2 regions of the Sphingomonas sp. FG14 genome follow, and region 2 is predicted to be linked to the other one. Evidence: predicted binding sites of a transcription regulator. Region 2 holds the regulator's gene; the other holds the start of a gene.
The links. The regulator LexA, encoded in region 2, represses DNA repair genes until DNA is damaged. The targets are predictions, from matches to a motif close to GTTCCNCNCTTGTTCT.
Positions count from the first base shown of each region.

Region 1: radA (DNA repair protein RadA) is a predicted target of LexA. The motif match lies at 4,821-4,836, and genes of this name have one in related genera.

Region 1 covers NZ_JBMDKK010000001.1:831,877-842,850, forward strand. The annotation lists gene ACODTA_RS03840 (TonB-dependent receptor plug domain-containing protein) at 1-128, opposite strand, end outside; gene ACODTA_RS03845 (DUF423 domain-containing protein) at 203-535, opposite strand; gene ACODTA_RS03850 (cation:proton antiporter domain-containing protein) at 532-2,301, opposite strand; gene ACODTA_RS03855 (iron-sulfur cluster assembly scaffold protein) at 2,301-2,729, opposite strand; gene ACODTA_RS03860 (CvpA family protein) at 2,726-3,277, opposite strand; gene radA (DNA repair protein RadA) at 3,437-4,816, opposite strand; gene ACODTA_RS03870 (endonuclease/exonuclease/phosphatase family protein) at 4,932-5,630, shown strand; gene ACODTA_RS03875 (sensor histidine kinase) at 5,611-7,167, opposite strand; gene ACODTA_RS03880 (response regulator transcription factor) at 7,271-7,975, opposite strand; gene ACODTA_RS03885 (DUF4153 domain-containing protein) at 7,990-9,603, opposite strand; gene ACODTA_RS03890 (ABC transporter substrate-binding protein) at 10,127-10,974, shown strand, end outside.
Region 2 covers NZ_JBMDKK010000002.1:668,001-678,974, reverse strand. The annotation lists gene ACODTA_RS11365 (YadA family autotransporter adhesin) at 1-796, opposite strand, end outside; gene ACODTA_RS11360 (anthranilate synthase component II) at 1,221-1,814, shown strand; gene trpD (anthranilate phosphoribosyltransferase) at 1,811-2,806, shown strand; gene trpC (indole-3-glycerol phosphate synthase TrpC) at 2,803-3,591, shown strand; gene moaC (cyclic pyranopterin monophosphate synthase MoaC) at 3,588-4,055, shown strand; gene ACODTA_RS11340 (molybdopterin molybdotransferase MoeA) at 4,177-5,364, shown strand; gene lexA (transcriptional repressor LexA) at 5,420-6,085, shown strand; gene ACODTA_RS11330 (ComEC/Rec2 family competence protein) at 6,226-8,319, opposite strand; gene gltX (glutamate--tRNA ligase) at 8,407-9,852, shown strand; gene ACODTA_RS11320 (citrate synthase) at 9,872-10,974, shown strand, end outside.

The sequences.
Region 1 (10,974 bases), on a different contig from region 2:
ATCACGCTGCTCCCGCCGCGCACCAGCGGCGCGGGCATCTGGGGCTCCGGATCCTCCTGGGCACGCAACGGCGCCTCGCCCAGCGCCCCGAACGAACAGATCAAGCCGGCAGCCAGCCCTCCGCGCATTTCCGTCTCCCTCGATCGGGAAACCTATCGACGCGCAAGGGGAGCGCAATTTCATAGTCAGGACAGGCGGCGCCCTATCCCCGCAGCGCGGTCCAGCCGAGCCAGAGCCAGCCGATGATCAGCAATGTTCCGCCAATCGGCGTGATTGCGCCCAGCCAGCGCGGTGCGCCGATCGCCATCGCATAAAGCGTCAATGCGAAGATCGCGCCGCCCACCAGGAACAAGGCAGCCGGCGCCTTCGCGCCCAGCCTGTCGACGATCGCCAGTGCCGCCACCGCATGGATCAACTGATAGGTCGCGCCGGTCTTCAACCATTCGGCCGCCTGTGGGGACGCGGCGCCATGCGCGCCGAACGCACCTGCCGCCACCGCGATGGCGCCCGACAGCGCCGCCAGCAACACGATCATCCGCAATCCTCCTTGAGCCCGGCATTGCGCTGGCTGAACATGCGATCCATTCCCGCGCGGATATCGCCGGTCTCGCTCTGCACCTTCAGCCGGGCCTCATCGCGCGCGCGATAATCGGCCTCGGTATGGTCGATCTCCGCATCGTCGATGCCCAAAGCGCGCATCGATTGCCGGGCGAGCGCGATCGCGCTTTCGAACACGTCGCGCACCGCGCCCGCGACAGGCGCGGCGCCGATCCGCATCATGTGACGCCGATCATAGGCGCGCAGCAGGATGGAAGCGTCGGGAAAAGCCTTGGCGATCAATCCGATCGATGCTTCATCGAGCCGGTCACCGTCGAGGCAGAAGATCAGCGCCTGGGCATCCTCGGCACCCGCGCGGCGCAGCAGATCGACGCGCGTGCCGTCGCCATAATAGACCTTCATACCGAAATCGCCCGCGACCGCGATCGTTTCCGGGTCCGAATCGATCAGGGTCACCTGAACGCCCTGGCCGACCAGCATCTGACCGACCGTCTGGCCGAAACGGCCATAGCCGACGATGATCGCCGACGCGCCGTCACTGATCGGCCCATCGAGCTTCGCCGCACCCGCGCGAGGCTCGGCACGGAACCGCCGGGTGAAGGCCATCAGGAACGGCGTGGTCGCCATCGAGATCGTCACGACCGCGCCGAACAGGCTGGCCGCCTCCGGCTCGATCAGCATCGCATCCTGCGCCTGTGCGAACAGGACGAAACCGAATTCGCCGCCCTGGCTGAGCAGCAGGCCCAGCGCCAGCGCCTGGCGCCACGCCATACGGAACAACAACCCCAGTCCCATCACGATCGCGGTCTTGGTCACGATCAGCGCGGCCGCCATCGCGATCACGAACACCGGCCGTTCGGCGATCACGGTCAGATCGAGCATCATGCCGACCGCGAGGAAGAACAGGCCGAGCAATATGGTGCGGAACGGCTCGACATCCGCTTCCAGCTCGTGGCGATACGGGCTTTCGGCGAGCATCACGCCCGCGACGAACGCACCCAGCGCGGTCGACAGACCCAGTGCCTCCATCACGGCCGCGCTGGCGATGACGGTGAACAATCCGGCAAAGACGAACATCTCGCGCTCGCCGAGATTGCCGATCAGCCGGAACAGCGGATTCAGGATGAAGCGCCCGGCAAGCACCAGCCCCACCACCGCGAGCACCGTATAAAGCCCCAGCACCCAGCCCGGCGGCCCCGCCGCATCAGCGGGGTTGCGCGACAGCGCCGCGATGATCGTAATCAATGGGACGATCGAGAGATCCTGGAACAACAGGATCGAAAAGGCCCGTTCGCCGAACGGGGTGCGCAACCGCCCGGCCGATTGCAGCATCGGCAGCACCTGTGCGGTGGAGGACAGGCCGAGCGGCAGGCCCAGCGCCAGCGCCGCGGCCAGGGTGAAGGGCGTACTTCCATAGACGAGCAGCGCCACCGCGAGGCCGCACAGCGCGACCTGAAGCAGGCCGAGCCCGAAAATATCGTTGCGCATCTGCCACAACCGCGTCGGCGACAATTCCAGGCCAACAAGGAACAACAGCAAGGTGATGCCCAGTTCGGCGATGCCGAGCTTTTGTTCGGCATCGCCGACCAGCCCCAGCAGGTGCGGCCCAACCAGCGCGCCGGCGACGAGATAACCAAGCACCGCGCCGAGCCCGAGCTTGCGGAACAGCAGCACGAACGCCATCGCGAAACCGAGCAGGATCACCCCGTCGCGCAGCATCGGCACGCCGCCGCCCTCGTGCATCAGGCGCCCGCGGCGCGCACCGCAGCCTCCGTCACCGCTTCGAACGCCAGCCGGATCGATGGGTGCCGCGCGGCATGCGGCCGCGCCGGCAGGAAGATCTCCAACCCTGGCCAGTCGCCCGGATCATCACGCGTGCCCGCCAGAAACCCGGCCAGCGCGTCGCGCGCCGCCTCCAGCTCGGGCAGCGTCTTGCCGATCGCGGCCGCGCCCATCAGCGATGCAGATGCCTGGCCGAGCGCACAGGCGCGCACCTCCTGGCCAAGCGCCGAAACCCGCCCATCGGCATCGAGCATCACATCGACGGTCACACGACTGCCGCAGACCGGCGAGCGCTTCTCCGAGCTGCCTTGCGGCGCCGGCAGGCGCGCATGATGCGGGATGGTCGCGGCGAGTTTCAGGATCGCGGTGTTGTAGAGCGGCGCATTCATTTCGACGCGTTGCTCGCGGACGCATCATTGTCAGGCGCGCCGCCATCCTCCTGCCGCTCCTCGACAAAATCGACCAGCGCACGGCTCGACGCGTCGAGCAGGGGATAGGTATAGGATTTGGCCATCCATTCGGGGCGCTGGGAACGGCCGCCATAAAGCGTGTCATAGACCAGGCTGACGCCCAGATAGATGACGGTAGCGATGATCAGGCCCTTCAAGGCGCCGAAGCCGATGCCGAGCACGCGATCGAAGCTGCCGAGCGCCGACTGCCGCGTGCGCCGCCCCACCGCGCGCGCGGTCAGCCGGCCGGCGAGGAAGGTCAGGCCGAACACCAGCGCGAAGGCGAGCACCATCGCGCCGCCCTCCGTGCCCACCCAGTCGCGGACGAGCAAGGTCGTCGGCTCGTGGAACATCTTAACCGCGAAAACCGCGACGATCCATGCGAGCAGGGACAGAACTTCGGTCGTGAAGCCGCGCAGGAATCCCAGCACGGCGGCGCCGCCGACGAGCAAGAGAACGATGATGTCGAGAGCGGTGAAGGCAGCCATGGGTTCCAGCTAGAGTATTTTCCAGTCAGGTGGAATCACCTGACGACTCGGAGGATGCCAAAAAGCCTACAGCCCAAGTTCACGTAAATTTGAATCCGCTTTCGGCGACTGTCATCAAATCTCCACCGTTTCTGCACTTGGGGTGTCGAACGCCGCGCTTCAACCGGGGTCGCGCGCCAGCATATGATCGACGAACTGGCGCAGCGTGCGAAAGCCAGACAGCGTCAATCCGCCCTTCTCGCTACCGACCGCAGACGGCACCAGCGCCCGGCCGAAACCCAGCTTGCCCGCTTCCTTCAGGCGCAGGGCGCCATGCGCCACCGGTCGGATCTCGCCGGAGAGCGCGATCTCCCCGAAGGCGACCGCGTCGGACGGCACCGGGCGCTCGCTGAGCGCGGAGACCAGGGCGGCCGCCACCGCAAGATCGGCGGCCGGATCCGACAGGCGATAGCCACCGGCGATATTGAGATAGACCTCGCAGGTCGAAAAGCTGAGCCCGCACCGCGCCTCCAGCACCGCGAGCACCATCGCCAGCCGTCCCGAATCCCAGCCGACCACGGCGCGGCGCGGCGTGGCGCCGCTCGCCAGCCGCACGGTCAGCGCCTGGATCTCGACCAGCACGGGTCGCGTGCCTTCGAGCGCGGGGAACACCGTCGATCCCGTCACGCTTTCGTCGCGATTGGTGAGGAACAGAGCGGACGGGTTCGAGATTTCCTCCAGTCCCTCAGCCGCCATCGAGAAGACCCCGATCTCGTCGGTGCCGCCAAAGCGGTTCTTGATCGCGCGCAGGATGCGATATTGATGGCTGCGCTCGCCTTCGAAGCTGAGCACGGTATCGACCATATGTTCCAGCACGCGCGGCCCGGCGATCGCGCCATCCTTGGTGACATGGCCGACGAGCACCAAGGCCGTGCCGCGTTCCTTGGCGAAGCGGATCAGTTCCTGCGCCGAAGCACGCACCTGGCTGACCGTGCCCGGCGCCCCTTCGATCAGGTCGCTGTGCATGGTCTGGATCGAATCGATCACCAGCAACGCCGGCGGTTTGCCGCTGCCGAAGGTAGTCAGGATATCGCGCACCGAGGTCGCCGCCGCCAGTTGCACCGGCGCGTTGCCAAGGCCAAGCCGGCGTGCGCGCAACCGCACCTGATCGGCGGCCTCCTCGCCCGAGACATAGGCGACGCTCATCCCCGAACAGGCCAGCCGCGCCGCCGCCTGGAGCAACAGCGTCGATTTTCCGATACCCGGGTCGCCGCCGATCAGCGTCGCCGATCCCTCGACGAAACCGCCGCCCAAGGTGCGATCGAGTTCCTTGATCCCCGTCGCCGCCCGCTCCGGCAAGGAGATGTCCGCATCGAGCCCGACCAGCGTGACCGCCCGGCCGCCCGATTGCAGGTTATGCTTGGCGGCAAAAGGCGTAACGACAGCGGCCGCCTCCTCCACCAGCGTGTTCCATTCGCCACAATCGACGCACTGCCCCTGCCATTTTGGGGAAACCGAGCCGCAAAGCTGGCAGACATATCGACGCTGGGGTTTTGCCATGGATGTTCCCTAACTGTTCCAATCGTCGAACGCCAGACGCCTTTGTGCGTTGTCACGCCATGGTCGTACGATTTTCCGCCTGCCCCCATTGCTTCAGTCCGGCTATGGCGTCCGCATGATGCGCGTCGCGAGCTACAATATCCGCAAGGCCATCGGCACCGATCGCCGCCGACGCCCCGAACGGACACTGGAGGTGCTCAACGAGATCGGAGCCGATGTGATCGCGCTGCAGGAAGCGGACCGGCGCTTCGGCGCACGCATCGGCGTCATCCCTCTCCACATGCTCGACGAACATAGCGACTATGCCCATGTCCCCTTCGACATGCGGGCGAACAGCCTGGGCTGGCACGGCAACGCGATCCTCGTGCGCAAGTCGGCAAAGATCATCCGCCGCGAGGTGATTCACCTGCCTGCACTCGAACCGCGCGGCGCGGTACTGGCCGATATCGCGCTCAACGGCGCGACGCTGCGCATCGTCGGCATGCACCTGGACCTGTCCGGGCTATGGCGTCGCCGCCAGGCGCACGCGCTGCTCCATCATCTCGACGCCTGCGCACCGATGCCGACCGTGATGATGGGCGATCTCAACGAGTGGAGCCGCCAATCGGGCTGCCTGCGCGATTTCGGCAAGCATTTCGCGTTCGCCGATTGCGGCAAGAGCTTCCATGCCCGCCGCCCGGTCGCGATGCTCGATCGCATCATGGTTTCACCGCATCTGGAAGTGGCCGACAGCGGCGTCCATCTGAGCGCGGCGGCGCGCAAGGCATCCGATCACCTGCCGATCTGGGCGGATATCACGCACGCCTCAATCTGATCTCGATCAAGGCCCCTATTTCCACGCGCATGCTGCGGATGCCGCCGCCGCTGGCCGCCAGCAACGAACGCGCGATCGCCAGGCCAAGCCCCGATCCTCCCTCGGAACGGCGGCCGGTATGGAAGGGTTCGAAGATGCGCTCGTGATCGGCTGCCGGTACGCCGCGACCATTGTCGGCAACCGAAAGCAACAACCCGCCCTCATCCACGCGCGCTGAAATCCCGATTCGCACAGCCCCCGCCTGGCGGCTGTTCTCGACCAGAGTTTCCAGCACCGCCTCGATCACTTCAGAGGGAACCGCCGCCGCCGGCAGATCCCCCGGAATCGCGATATCGATCGCCAACCCTTCGCCGCGATGCGCGTCGGCCACGCGCCGTGCCGGCCCGGCAAGCCCGGTGGCGGCGTCGTTCGGCATCACCGTCATATCCGCGCGCGCCAGATCGAGCAGCCGCTGGACGAGGTGCGACAGCCGATCTGCATCGGCCATCGCGTTCGACAGGAAGCGCGTCCGTTCGGCCTCGGTCATCTCCGCGCCATGATCGCCGAGCAGTTCGAGTGCACCGCGCAGTCCGGCGATCGGCGTCTTGAACTCGTGGCTCACCGCCGCTGCGAAATCGCGCAGATAACGCGATCTCGCTTCGATCCGCTCCGCCATCAGCGCGAAATTCTCGTAGAGCGTGCGGATCTCGACCGCGGCGGTCGCGGGCGTTTCCGGGACCTCGACCGCACCGCGCGCCACCGACTCGGTGGCCCGGCTCAGCGCCTCGATCGGCCGGGCGATCGCGCGGGAGAGCAGTCCGGCCAGGAACAGCAAGGTCACGAAGATCGCGGACATGCCGAACAGGATCTTGCCGCGATCCTGATAGATGCCGAGGAACAGCCCGCGCGGGCTGCGCGACAGCATCAATCCGCCGATCACCTGGCCATTGGCGATCACCGGCCGCACATAATGGACACGGATCGCCGAAGCCCGGCTGAGCGCCTCCGCCGCATAACGCGCCTCATAGCCGCCGCGCCGGCGGAGCACCGTCATGCTCCGGCCGCCAAGCGCCGCTTTCACCTCCGGCACCTGCGCATAGCTGCGGCCCAGATCGGTGCGCCCGAGGACAACGACGCCCCGATGATCGAGCACACGGATCGATGCGAGCGTGGTCTGGACGGTATCCTCGACAACGGGCTTCAGCCGGCGTCCCGCGATCGCCGCGCGCGGATCCGATCGGTCGGCGACGATCGGAGCATGCATCACCGGCAGGATCGGCATCGCATTGAGATCGACGCGCGGCCGCTCGATTCGGAGCGGTCGCGGTTCCTTCGCGATCGGTTCGGGCCATGACGAGCGATAGGCACCGGCCAGTGCCGCCGCCTGCGCGATCAGCTCGGTTTCGGTCTGCTGGACCAGCGTATTCTCATAGACGCGCAGGAACACCGCGGCGACGCCGGGCAGCGCCGCGACGAACAACAGCACGCCGAACAGGATCGCGCGCAGCCGGATCGGCGGCCAATGCCGCTTGAGCCATTGCTTGAGCGGTTCGATCATCGCCGCTGGATGTCATCCCCGCGAACGCGGGGATCCAGGAGATGCCGGAGATCGCACACTATGCCTCTGGATCCCCGCGTTCGCGGGGATGGCAGCAGGAAACTCACTGAGCGGTCCCTGTACACACCCCGATCCGGTAACCGATGCCCGGACGCGTCTCGATCAGGTCGCCCGCCCCCAGCCCCACGAACTTGGCGCGCAGGTTGCGGATATGGCTGTCGATCGTGCGGTCGGTCACCGCGAAGCCCGGCCCGTGCAGCCGATCGATGATCGCATCTCGGCCAAACACCTTGGACGGCAGCGACGCAAGCAACAGCAGCAACTGGAATTCGGTCGCGGTCAGTTCCACCGGCTCTCCCGCCCAGCGCGCTTCCCAGCCCTCGGGGTCGAGCGACAGGCGATTATGGACCACCTGCCCCTGCGGTCCGGCCGCCGCCAATGCGCGCCCGCCGCGCTTCAGGATGGCGTTGACGCGGGCGACAATCTCGCGCGGCGAGAAAGGCTTCACGACATAATCGTCGGCCCCCAGCTCCAATCCCACGACACGATCGATCTCGTCGTCGCGCGACGACAGGAAGAGCACCGGCACGTCGCCCGTCGCCCTCAGCCGCCTGCAAACCTCGATCCCGTCGAGACGCGGCATATTGATGTCGAGGATGACGAGATCGGGATTCCATTTCTCCACGGCCGCGAGCGCGTCCTCCCCGTCACCCGCCTCGCGCGTTTCCATGCCCGCCTTGCCGAGCGCGAAGGACAGGACATCGCGGATATGCGGGTCGTCATCGACGATCAGGATCAACCGGCTCATATGGTACGCTGTTGTCACCGCTTGGGCTCCGCTGTCAAAGGTTCGGCGCGCTTTTCGCGTGCGATGGCTGAGGATGGCGGCGCAGCGACCACCGCCGGCGCCGTTTCGACGATCACCGCGATTGCCGGTTCGGGCGGCGGGAACGGAACGCCATCGCATCGGCGAGGGCCGACATGCTGCCGTTTCAGGTCCTTTTCGGCGATCAACCGCTCCGCCGTCCGGAAACGCCGGTCGTCGCGCCAGGTCCAGCCGCGCCAGTCGGTCAGCACCGGTTCCATCTCGTCCATCAGCCGGTTGCGCGACCAGGCCAGCTTTTCGCGCAGTGCCGCATCGCGTGTCCGCCCTTCAAGCTCGACGATCGGCAGCAGCGCGGAGGAACCAAGTTCATTCAGGTAGCAAAGATCGAGGTGCACACCCCGTCCCCCCGCCTCGCGCGCATGACGGACGTTCCAGGCGGCCGCCATCCGGCCGAGATCGACGACGCTGCACGCGCCGAGAACCAGCAGCGCCGCGACGGCATTCATCCCGATCAGCCAGCCATCGCTCTTGCCCCGCCACATGCGCAGGCAGATCAGCATCAGGCCCAGTCCGACCAGCCCCATCCAGATCAGCGCGGCGATCCGCAGCCGTGTCAGCGAATAGGCATCGATATAGTCGAAGGTCCGCAACATCGACGATGCAACGAGCAGTATATTCTGCGCCACCCAGATCGTCACCAGCGCGCGGATCGCCGGGCGACCGGCCGTCTCCGATCCCGGACGCATGGTAACGAGCACGAACAACCCGGCAAGCAACGCCGTCGCGATCAGCGGATAAGCGCCCTGATGCGCATAGTCGGCCATGGTCTGCTTGCCAGGCAAAGGCGCGCCGCTCCACAGAAAGGCGATATCGAGTCCGTTCTGCACCGCGAACAACGCGTTGAACGTCACGAGCGACAAAGTGACCGAAGCGGTATTGACGCCAGGCAGCGATAGCGGCGCACCGGCCGTCCGGGGCGGACCGAACGGCACGAAGACGAAGGGCCGCAGCAAGGCCCAGCCAAGTGCGAAGACCATGGCCACGAAAGCGGCGCGGACGGGAAAGGCCCCGTCGATCGCGAGCCCGGCATCGAGTTGCGCCAGTGCGTCGGCGATGACCGGATTGGCGGTGGCGAACAACGCCAGGAACACCAGGCTACCCGCGATCGGCAAAGCGACGAGCGGCAACAGCCGCAGACGCCCGCTCACCCGCCGGCGCGCCCGCGACCAGCGGCCGGCATCGATCACAGGCCCGACGGGAATCGAGAACAGGTGCAGCAAGAGCCGGATGGCCCAGCGCCGCACATCGTCGAACCCCGCCACCCGCGGGCTGATCGCCGCGAAGGCCAGAGCCGTCCAGCACAGGATCGCCGCGAGCAGCGACGGCGCCTCGGCCAGCACGCCGGCAAGCCCCGTCGCGATTGCAATCGCGACGATGGCGAAAGGGTTACGCCGGATCGCGGGGCGCAACGCCAACAGTACGGCGATCATGGCAAGCGCGAAGTAGCCGGTCGTTGCGCCGACATGGTGAAACAGGAAAAGCCAGTTGGCGAAGAGCGCGAGCGCGACCGCCGCGCCGAACTTGGCGGAATAGGAATAGCGAAGCGGCATGACCGGTCCCTCCCAGTGGAGACTGCATCATGGCTTGCGGCCGGGGAGCCATGGTCCGCCCAACGTGCTGCATCGGTGGAACTGTCGTGCAGAAATCGTGCAGGCGATGGCGATCGGGCTAGCCCGACTATCGCACGGAATAGCAAAAGTTGAGTTGCGGACTTTTTTTCTACAATTTAAGTAGACTTTATCGGAACAGAGGGCGCCTGGTCGCCGCCCTCCGGCTTTTCGCTGCCGATAAGACTCGCGGCTTTTGAAGGGATGCAGCTTGCTCCGCGTCAACAACGGCTAAAGCGCGATGCAGGGCAGCGTGACGCCCGGCTTCGTGATCCCCCCAGGTTAAGGGGAAGTGACGAATGCGAAGACACGTTTCCACGACAGACGGACTCCGCTCGCGGCGATGTCGCCGTTGAGTTGAACTGATCGCGGGCCACCACGCCCGCGCCATCCCTTTTGCACATCCATCAGCCGCGCCTGATCGCGCGGCGCCGGGCGCGTGCGCCCATCGAAAAGGCCCTGCGACATGACGACCACCAAAGAGATCAGCGAACTCTGGTATACGCGCTGCCCCGTCCCCACCCCCCTCGGCCTTGCGGTCCAGCTCGACTGGTTCGCCGAGGAATTTGGCCGCGACGGTATCGCCCTGCGCTCGATCCAGGAAACCAGCGATCCCAATGCGCGGGAATCGCATTTCGACCACAACCTGCCGCGCTCCTTTCGCCAGGGCGGCAATATCCCCGCGATCTGGGCACGCGCCAATGGACGCGACACGCGTGTGATCGGCCTGTCCTGGACCGACGAATTCCAGGCGATCCTGACGCTTCCCGGTTCAGGCATCCGCCGGGCACGCGACCTGCGCGGACGGCGGATCGGGCTGCCGGTCAATCCTATCTCGATCGATTTCAATCGCGCCAGCGCGCTTCGGGGTTTCGCCAAGGCACTCGAACTCGACGGGCTTTCGCTCGATGCGGTCGAGCGGGTCGATACCGTCAATGACGTCGCGAACGGTGTCGACGGCATCGCCACGGGCGAAGGGTTTCGCCGCCGCAGCCGTCACGGTTACCGCGCCGAGGCGCTGGCGCTCGTGCGCGGTGAGGTCGATGCAATCTATGTGAAGGGCGCGCTCGGGCTGGAAACCACGCGACTGATCGGCGCGCTGATCATCGCCGATCTCGGTTTCCATCCCGATCCCAAGGTGCGGATCAACAACGGCACACCGCGCACGCTGACCGTCGATGCCGGGCTGATCGAGGAACGCCCCGATCTCGTCACGCGCTTCCTGCGCCGCGTGCTCGACGCCGGTGACTGGGCGGCGGCACATCCCGACGAGGCGGTCGCCTATATCGCGCGCGAGGCGGGATCGTCACCCGA
Region 2 (10,974 bases):
TGAACTGGAGCGCATCACCCAGCGCGCCGGCGGTCGCGGCCTTCAACTGCGCGACGTTGACAGCATCGGTGTCGGCGGCCCCCGCCGCGACGCCGGTCAGGCGACGGTCGCCGATATTGACCTCCGCCGTCGCAGCACCGCCCACCAGGTAAGCCTGATTGCCGAGCGTCGCGCCCGTCGCGGTCGAACCCGCTCCGAGCGCCACGCTGGAGCCGAGATGGGTAACGCTGGCGCCCTGGCCCAACGCGATCGCGCCGATGGCGCCCGCGCTGGTGCTAGCCTTGTTACCGATGGCGATGGCGGTGAGGTCGCCCGCCGTCGCGCCCTGCCCCGCGCCGGCCGCGCCCAGACCGGAGATGAGATTGCCGCCAAACGCGATCCCGGCGGGCGTTTCGAGGGAGAAGCTGTCTGAGACCGTCTGGCAATCCGGGTTGGCGAGCACGTTGATCGCCTTGCCGTCGATGCCGATCGCGTTGAGCGTGACCGGCGCGCCTTTCGAGGCATTGCTGAGCGTGGTGGAAAGGCCAAGATCGATCAGGCCGAGCGAAACGAGGTTCAACGCGTCCTCCACCTTGCCGAGCACTGGCACGAGAACATCGCCGGCGATGTCGGTGACGACCGATCGCGGCAGGCTGACGCCCGAACAGGCGCTGACCACGGAAGTCTGCGCGCCGGCCTGACCGGCGGCGCCCGTGGCGAGTGCGAGCGCGGTGGCGAGCTTCAGGCCCGAGACGAGCGATTTCCTGCCCTGAAACGGAATGAGCGTGCAAGGCTGATTGTCCGAGCGCTTTTCCATCCCAGGCGCACAGATGTTTTTTCCCACATCATCCACGGCATTGACTCCCCCACGAAGACAGCCAAGCCTGATCTTACGCCGTATATGAGAGGTTAATGTTTTTCTTCACTCCATTGACATGTCACATGATCTACACACCATATTGACTTGCATAAGTTCGGTTATTTTATTACATTCAATTTCGAGAATGGCCGATATCCTGCACATCTCAGCGGCTTTAATTATACTTTATATCCATAATCACCCGCTACTGATCCTTCCATATTGAATGGCAATTTGGCTTACGAAAGATCGGCATTTCCGCATCGCACGAAAAATGTTGCGTTCGATACGCATGCATCGCGCATGAGAAACGCGCCGTCGCCCCGGCGCAGACAAGCAGGTGCTTCCCCATCGCCGCTTCTGCCGATAAGGCCGGTCCGCCATGATCCTCGTCATCGACAATTACGACAGCTTCACCTGGAACCTCGTCCATTACCTGATGGAGCTGGGAGCGGAGGTGGAGGTTGTCCGCAACGACGCGATCTCCGCCGGACAGGCCCTGTCGTCGGGCGCGGACGCCTTTCTGATTTCACCCGGCCCCTGCACGCCCAACGAGGCCGGCATATCGCTCGACCTTGTCGCGGCGTGCGCGGATGCGGGCAAGCCGCTGTTCGGCGTCTGCCTGGGCCATCAGTCGATCGGCCAGTATTTCGGTGGACAGGTGATCCGTGCGGCCGAACTGATGCACGGCAAGACATCGGCGGTCACACATGACGGGACCGGCGTGTTCGCGAACATCCCCTCTCCTTTCACCGCGACGCGCTATCACTCGCTGATCGTGCCGGAAGCCGGGTTGCCCGATGCGCTGAAGGTGAATGCGCGAGCCCCCGACGGCACGGTGATGGGTTTCCGCCATGCGACACTGCCGATCCATGGCGTGCAGTTCCATCCCGAAAGCATTGCCACCGAACATGGCCATGCGATGCTCGCCAATTTCCTGAAGCTTGCCGGGCTCGCCGTGAAGGAACGCGCATGAGCGCGGTGCTCACCCTTCCCGATCCGCGCGAACAATTCGACGAGGCGACGGCGGCGCAGGCATTCGCCGACCTGCTCGACCAGCGCGTGTCCGACGAAGCCATAGCCGAATTCCTGATCGCGCTCACCGAACGGGGCGAAACCAGCGTGGAGATAGCGGCGGCGGCGCAGGCGCTGCGTGACCGCATGATCGGCTTCGATGCGCCCGAAGGGGCGATCGACGTGTGCGGTACGGGCGGCGACGGCCATCACAGCCTGAACGTTTCGACCGCGGTGGCGATCATCGTCGCGGCCTGCGGCGTGCCGGTGGCCAAGCACGGCAACCGCGCGGCATCGAGCAAGGCAGGCGCGGCCGACACGTTGGAAGCGCTGGGGCTCGACATGGAGCGCGCCAGCGAAACCGCGGAGGAGACGCTGAAGGAAATCGGTATCTGCTTCCTGTTCGCGGTCAACCATCATCCCGCGCTCAAGCGCATCCACCCCATACGCAAGGCGATCGGGCGGCGGACGATCTTCAACCTGATGGGGCCGCTCGCCAATCCGGCGCGGGTGACGCGCCAGTTGATCGGCATCGCGCGGCCCGATTACGTGCCCGTCTACGGCACCGCGCTCGCTCGCCTGGGCGCCGAGGCCGCGCTCGTCGTTTCGGGCGAGGAAGGTTTGGACGAATTGTCGGGCGCCGGCCCCAGCCAGGTCTTCCGCGTCGGCGACGTCAATGTCGGCGATATGATCACGCCGGAGGATATCGGGCTGCCGCGCACGCCGACCAGCGCGATCCGTGGTGGCGACGTCGCCTACAATGCGGCGGCGTTGCGCAGGCTGCTCCAGGGTGAAACGGGCCCCTATCGCGATGCGGTGCTGCTCAATGCCGCCGCCGCGCTGGTGGTTGCCGGGCGCGCCGCGACCCTGGCCGAAGGCGCGGAGGAAGCCGCGGAAGTGCTCGACAACGGACTTGCCAACGCGCTGCTCGATTGCTGGATCGCCTATAAATGAACAAGCTGACCGAGATTTGCGACGCCAAGCGCGCGCATGTCGCCCGCCGCAAGGCGGAAACCGATCTTGCCGAGATCGAGGCGCGCGCCGCCGCACAGACGCCGCCGCGCGGCTTTCGCGCCGCGCTCGACACCAAGGCGCGCAACGGCCATGCGCTGATCGCCGAGATCAAGAAGGCCAGCCCATCCAAGGGGCTGATCCGCGCCGACTTCGATCCGCCTGCGCATGCCCGCGCCTATGAGGCTGCGGGCGCGGCCTGCCTGTCGGTGCTGACCGACATGCCTTACTTCCAGGGCGACGACAGCTATCTGGTCGCGGCACGCGGCGCCGTATCGATCCCATGCCTGCGCAAGGACTTCCTCGTCGATCCCTGGCAGGTCGCGGAATCGCGTGCCTTGGGTGCCGACGCCATCCTGATCATCGTCGCCGCGCTCGATGACGGGATGATGGCCGAGATCGAGGCGGAAGCGATCCGGCTGGGCATGGATGCGCTGGTGGAAGTCCATGACGCGGACGAACTCGACCGTGCGCTGAAGCTGCGATCACGGCTGATCGGCGTCAACAATCGCGACCTGCGCGATTTCACCGTCGATTTCGCGCGTACCTATGAACTAATCGGCCGCGCGCCCGAAGGTTGCACTTTCGTCGCCGAAAGCGGACTGACCTCCAGCGTCGATCTCGATGCGATGGCCGCGCATGGCGTGCATTGCTTTCTGGTCGGCGAGGCGCTGATGCGCGAGGCCGATGTCGAGGCGGCGACGCGCCGGCTGCTGGGCACGGCATGAGCGGCCTTACCCATATCGACGCCGAGGGCGCGGCGCATATGGTCGATGTCTCAGGCAAGGAGGTCACCACGCGCGAGGCCGTGGCCAAGGGTCGCATCTCGATGTCCGCCGAGGCGGCAGCCGCGATCCGCGACGGATCAGCGAAAAAGGGCGACGTGCTCGCGGTGGCGCGCGTCTCCGGGATCATGGCGGCCAAGCGGACCAGCGACCTCATTCCACTCTGCCACCCGCTACCAATATCCTCGGTTTCGATCGATCTCACGCCCGATGCAAGCGGCGTCAACGCGACAGCCACGGTGCGCACGACGGGCCAGACCGGCGTCGAAATGGAAGCGCTGACCGCTGTTTCGGTGGCGCTGCTGACGATCTACGACATGGTCAAGGCGGTCGACAAGGCAATGGAGATCAGCGCCGTGCGGCTGGTTTCGAAGACCGGCGGCAAATCGGGCGATTATCGGGCGTGAGCGCGAATACTCCCGTTCCGTTTGGACTGAGCCTGTCGAAGTCCCGTTCTTCGTCGGCGCCGACGGAAAGGGAAAGACAGGACTGCGACAGGCTCAGTCCGAACGGCGTAGGCAAAGGCAAATGAGCGCCCTCCTTCCGGTCGCCGACGCGCAGGCGCGGCTGCTTGCACTAGCCGCACCGCTTCCGGCCGAAACATTGACGCTGGACGAAGCGACCGGCCGCTATCTGGCCACGGATTGCCTGGCCATGCGCGGCCAGCCTGCCGCCGACCTCTCGGCAATGGACGGCTATGCCATCGCCTTTGCCGATATGCCTGGCCCTTGGCGTGTGACCGGGGAAAGCGCGCCCGGCACCCTACCCGACCACGCGATCAGGCGGGGTGAGGCGATGCGCATCTTTACCGGCGCCGCGCTTCCCGAGGGCTCCGACACGATCCTGATCCAGGAAGAAGCGACCCGAGACGAAGACACCCTGGTGCTGACGGGCGAAGGCCCGCGCCGGCACGGCCAACATGTACGCGTCACCGACGGCGATTTCGCGGAAGGGCAGCGCCTTGTCACACGCGGCGCATTATTGACGGCCGCGCGGATCGGGCTGGCCGCGATGGGCGGGCATGGCCGGTTGAGTGTCGGCCGGCGGCCGCGCGTGGCGCTGATCTCGACAGGCGACGAACTCGTCCCTCCCGGAGATCCGGTCTCGGGCGTTCAATTGCCGGCGTCGAACGCGATCATGCTGCGTGGGATGCTGGAACCGAACGGCGCGATCGTCGATGATCGCGGCATCGTGCGCGACGATTTCGACGCACTCGCCGCCGCCTTCGAGGCCGCGCGCGGGGCCGACATCATCGTGACCTCCGGCGGCGCATCGGTGGGCGACCATGATCTGGTCCGTCCCGTGCTCGACGCGATCGGCGGCACGCTCGATTTCTGGAAGATCGCGATGAAGCCGGGCAAACCGCTGCTCGCCGGCAAGCTGGGCGATGCGGTCGTGCTGGGGCTGCCCGGCAATCCCGTCTCCACCTTCGTCACAGGCACCCTGTTCCTGCTCCCGCTGGTGCGGGCATTGCAGGGTGCCGCAGATCCGTTGCCGACTGCGCACCGCGTGCGCCTGGGCGTGCCGCTTCCGGCGTGCGGCGGCCGCGCCGAATATCTGCGCGGACTGTGGACGAATGGTGAGGTGATCCAGGCACCCGAACAAGACAGCGCCGCGATGGTTTCGCTCGCCTCCGCGAACGCGCTGATCGTCCGCGCAGCGGGTGCACCGGCGGCCGAAGTGGGTGAAATGGCGGAAATCGTAGCGATCGCTTGACGACCGCCCGGATGTTTCCTACACGTTCTTCGTTCGTTCCATCGGAGAACATGCGATGCTCACGCGCAAGCAACATGAACTGATCTGCTTCATCAGCGACCGGCTGGAAGAGACCGGCGTGTCTCCTTCGTTCGAGGAGATGAAGGAGGCGCTCGACCTCAAGTCCAAATCGGGGGTGCATCGCCTGATCAGCGCGCTGGAGGAACGCGGCTTCATCCGCCGCCTGCCCAATCGCGCGCGCGCGCTGGAAGTGCTGAAACAGCCCGAGCGCGCCACCGCGAAACCGGCGAAGAAGCAGGCGGCGCCCGCCACGTCGCGCCAGTTGCCGATCGCCGCCAACGACGTGCTGGAGATCCCCCTGCACGGCCGCATCGCCGCAGGCACGCCGATCGAGGCGCTGGAGGGGCAAAGCACGCTTTCCGTCCCCGCCGCGCTGCTCGGCTCCGGCGACCACTACGCGCTGGAGGTTTCAGGCGATTCCATGGTGGAGGCCGGCATTCTCGACGGCGATTATGCATTGATCCGCCGCACCGACGTCGCACGCGATGGCGAGATCGTGGTCGCCCTGGTTGACGAAAGCGAAGCGACGCTCAAATATTTCCGCCGCGAAGGTGCGATGATCCGGCTCGATCCGGCGAACCGTGCTTATGATCCGCAGCGCTATCGGCCCGATCAGATTCGCGTGCAGGGCAAGCTGGCAGGATTGCTGCGGCGCTATTGAGCGCCCCCTCTCCCGTTTACTTCGAGCGCAGGTTCGAGCTTGCCGAGAACCGAAGTCGAGAAGCGTTGGCCGCAATGCTTCTCGACGGTCGCGTCTCGACTTCGCTCGACGCTGCTCGAAGCAAACGGGGGCGCATGAGGTCAGGATGGACTTGGGCGGAATGACGGCAACGCCGCCTTCGGCCGCGGCGGATTCACCCAGGGATGATCGTCGCCCGCACGTTTCACCGTCGCGATCCGGGCGCTCGACAGATCGATCGTCAGCCCGCCCGTTTTCGCCAACAATGCGCGATCGGCCTTGATCCAGCGCGGCGCGCACCAATCGGGCAGCCAGCGTTCGCTGACCACGATATCGGCATCGCGACAGGCGGCACGCAATTGCGCGGGATCGACGAAATAGGTGCTGCGCGTGGCGAGGAGCCGCCATCGTTTCGTTCCAAGGATCAGCTCGATCGTGCAGGCGTCGCGACTGCATCGCGCGCCGCGCGCCGCATCAAGATCGGCCAATTCCCCTTCGAAGCCCGCACTTTCGGCGAGCATATCACGAACATAGTCACCCGCGCGCGGGCGCAGCAGCGCATAGCCGCGATCCGTCCGCACCGCGAGATGGCGTCCGTCGCCCGTCACCAATATGTCTGGTGCGTGGGTGGACAGCGCCCAGATCGCTCCGATCAAGACAGGCATCAGGCCCAGCCAGCGCGCGCCCGTTCGCCAGAGCGCGATCCAGATGCCGCCGGCGACGATCGCCCCGAACGCAGCGTCTGGCACGACCGGTAGTGCCGCGACCGCACCGGGCATGGCGGCAACGCTGTGCGCGATCCACAAGAGCAGCGACAACGCTTGCCCCGTCACCCACCATAACGGCGCGCCGAGCCCGAGGAGATCAAGCAGCAGCGCAGCCGCCTCGACCGGCATCACGATGAAGGTGGTGAGCGGGATCGCGACGATATTGGCGAGCGCCCCATACAGCCCAGCCTTGTGGAAATGATGGATCGCGATCGGGGTAAGCGCGAGTTCGACGAGGATACCAGTGAGCAGCAGGCCGAGCAGGATCCGCCCAGTGCCGCGCAGCCACCCCTCGTCGCGGCGCGCGAGCAAGGCCTTGATCCGCGGATGCTCGACCAGCGCCATGATCGCGGTCACTGCCGCGAAGCTGAGCTGGAAACTCGGCCCAACGAGCGATTCGGGCCAGAGCAACAGCACGAACGCAGCGCCTGCCGCGACGAGGCGGAGCGTGATCGCATCGCGGCCGATCGCGATGCCGATCAGCACCAGGATTGCGGCGACACACGACCGGACCGTCGGCACCTCCGCGCCGGTAAGCAAGGTATAGCCGATCGCGGCCAAGGCCCCGCCGCCCGCCGCGATCAGCACCAGCGGCCAGCGCAATGCCAGCCAGGGACTGAGCGCCATCAGCCGCAGCAACAGCAGCATCGTCGCACCGACCAATGCGGTGACATGGAGACCGCTGATCGAGAGGAGATGCGACAAGCCGGCGCGGCGCATGGCCTCCGCATCCTCTTCGGGGATGGCGCCCTGATCACCTGTCGCCAGCGCGGCGGCGATCGCCCCTTCACCACCTGCGAGTCGCGCCTGGATATGCGCGGAGAGGCGCCGGCGCGTGTCGGCGAGCACGGGTGGCGCACCGGGGCTGACGATCGCGACCGGCCCCAACGCCCGCCCGGTCGCTCCGATGCCACGGAACCACGCGAGCCGCGCGAAATCATAGGCGCCGGGCACCGCCGCTTCGGGTGGCGGCATCAACCGCGCGCGCAGTTCGACGGTCGCGCCAGTCCGCAACCCCTCTCCCGCATCATCCTGCCGCACATTGACCCGCACGCGCTGCGGTAGGGCAGGCGCATCACGCGGCTCGAGCAGCAATCGCACCAGCCCCCGCGCCGCCAGCATATCGACCTGCACGACCTCCGCCTGGAATTTCACCACCGCGGGCCGTTCGAGCACCGGCGCGGCCACTCGCTCCGCGCGCCACCAGATCAACGCCATGCCGATCGCGGCAAGTATCCCGAACCAGCCGAGCGAACGCCCCAGCCGGCTACCCAGCCCCAGTGCGGCGCCTCCGAATGCGATTGCGACAGCGATCAGCAGAAAGGCTGCCCACTGGCTGGCCGGCGCAAGCGCGAACCAGGCGGCGACGCCCGCGCCCAGCGCGACGGGCCCCCATAGCGCTAGCTGGTCGCGTTCCGCCTCCAGCCATCTCTCGATCCGATCGCGCATGCGAAATGGTATCAGACGTAGGGTATTTTGCAGCTGCGAAAAGCCATGCTAGGGGCGTCGCCGGTCGAACCGGCCATGGTATGCATAATGGAGAAGCAGCGCGTGGGCGCAAGCCAGGAAACCGACACCGTCGTCACGCGCTTTGCCCCGTCTCCGACGGGATTCCTTCATATTGGTGGTGCCCGCACCGCGCTGTTCAACTGGCTGTTCGCACGCCACAATGGCGGGAAATTCCTGCTCCGCATCGAGGATACCGATCGCGCGCGGTCGACCGAGCCGGCGATCGAGGCGATTATCGACGGCATGCGCTGGCTGGGTCTCGACTGGGACGGCGACACGGTATTCCAGTTCGCGCGCGCCGCACGTCATGCCGAAGTTGCGCATGCGATGCTCGAATCGGGCCATGCCTATCGCTGCTATGCGACGCCGGAGGAACTGGCCGAACTGCGAGAGCAGCAGCGCGCAGCCAAGCTGCCGATGCGTTATGACGGCCGCTGGCGCGACCGCGATCCCAGCGATGCGCCCGAAGGCACCCCCTATGTGATCCGGCTGAAGGCCGAGCGCGAAGGCGAATCGGTAATCGAGGATCGCGTGCAGGGCCGCGTGGTCGTGCGCAACGCCGAACTCGACGACATGATCCTGCTGCGTTCGGACGGCACACCCACCTATATGCTCGCGGTGGTGGTCGATGATCACGACATGGGCGTGACGCACGTCATTCGTGGCGACGACCATCTCAACAACGCCTTCCGCCAACTCGGCATCATCAAGGCGATGGGCTGGCCCGAGCCGATCTATGCGCATGTGCCGCTGATTCACGGCGCCGACGGCGCCAAGCTTTCGAAGCGCCATGGCGCGCTGGGCGTCGATGCCTATCGCGACGAGATGGGGCTGCTGCCTGAAGCGGTCTGCAACTATCTGCTGCGTCTGGGCTGGGGCCATGGCGATGCCGAGATCATCAGCCGCGAACAGGCGGTGGAATGGTTCGATCTGGCCAATGTCGGCCGCTCGCCCTCCCGCTTCGATTTCAAGAAGCTCGAGAATCTGAACGCGCATTATATCCGTGAGGCGGACGATGCGCGGCTGGCGGCGCTGGTGAAGCCTCGCGTGGAAACCCGTTTGGGCATCACGATCGACACCAATGGCGAAACCTTGCTCAGCGCCGCGATGGCCGCGCTGAAACCGCGTGCGAAGACTCTCGACGAGCTGGCCGAAGGCGCTCTGTTCCTGTTCGAGACGCGCCCGCTTTCACTCGACGAAAAGGCGGCAACTCTGCTAGAGGGCGGCGCAATCGCACTGCTCGAGAAGACAGGCGAAGCACTTCAGGGGATTGTCGACTGGTCCGTTCCCGCGCTCGAAGAGGCGGTGCGGCAGGTTGCCGAGGATGCAGGAATCGGCTTGGGCAAGATCGCCCAGCCCTTGCGGGCCGCGCTGACAGGACGTGCGACCTCGCCAGGAATATTCGATGTGCTGGTGCTGTTGGGCCGCGAGGAATCGCTCGGCCGCATCAGCGACCGGATTCAAGCAGGCTGAACAGTCAGGAAGGACGACTATGACCGGAAACGCGAAGCTGGTGGCCGGAGGCAAGGATCACGACTATCCGGTGCTGGCCGGATCGGTCGGCCCCGATGTGATCGATATCCGAAAGCTTTACGGCCAGACGGGCATGTTCACCTATGATCCGGGCTTCACCTCGACCGCTAGCTGCGAATCCGGCCTGACCTATATCGACGGCGACCAGGGCATCCTGCTCCATCGCGGCTATCCGATCGACCAGCTCGCCGAGCAGTCGAACTTCATGGAAGTCAGCTATCTGCTGCTCAACGGCGAACTGCCGAGCCAGGCGGAGCTGGAGAAGTTCAGCTATACCATCACGCGCCACACCATGCTGCACGAGCAGCTCGCGACCTTCTATCGCGGTTTCCGCCGCGATGCGCACCCGATGGCGATCATGTGCGGCGTCGTCGGCGCGCTTTCGGCCTTCTACCACGATTCCACCGACATCACCGATCCGCGCCAGCGGATGATCGCCAGCCACCGGCTGATCGCGAAGATGCCGACGATCGCGGCGATGGCGTATAAATATTCGGTTGGTCAGCCCTTCCTCTATCCCGACAACAAACTGTCCTACACCGGCAATTTCCTGCGCATGACCTTCGGCGTGCCGGCGGAGGAATATGTGGTGGATCCCGTCGTCGAGGCGGCGATGGACAAGATCTTCATTCTCCATGCCGATCACGAGCAAAACGCGTCGACCTCGACCGTCCGCCTGGCCGGCTCCTCGGGCGCCAACCCGTTCGCCTGCATCGCCGCCGGCATCGCCTGCCTTTGGGGCCCGGCGCATGGCGGCGCCAACGAAGCGGCGCTCAACATGCTGCGCGAGATCGGCCATCCGGACCGTATCCCCGAATATATCGCCCGCGCGAAGAACAAGGACGATCCGTTCCGCCTGATGGGCTTCGGCCACCGCGTGTACAAGAATTACGATCCGCGCGCGAAGGTGATGCAGAAGACCGCGAACGAGGTGCTCGACAAGCTGGGCGTCACCGATCCGATCTTCGACGTCGCGCGCGAACTGGAGCAGATCGCGCTCAAGGACGAGTATTTCGTCTCGAAGAAGCTCTATCCCAATGTCGATTTCTATTCGGGCGTCAT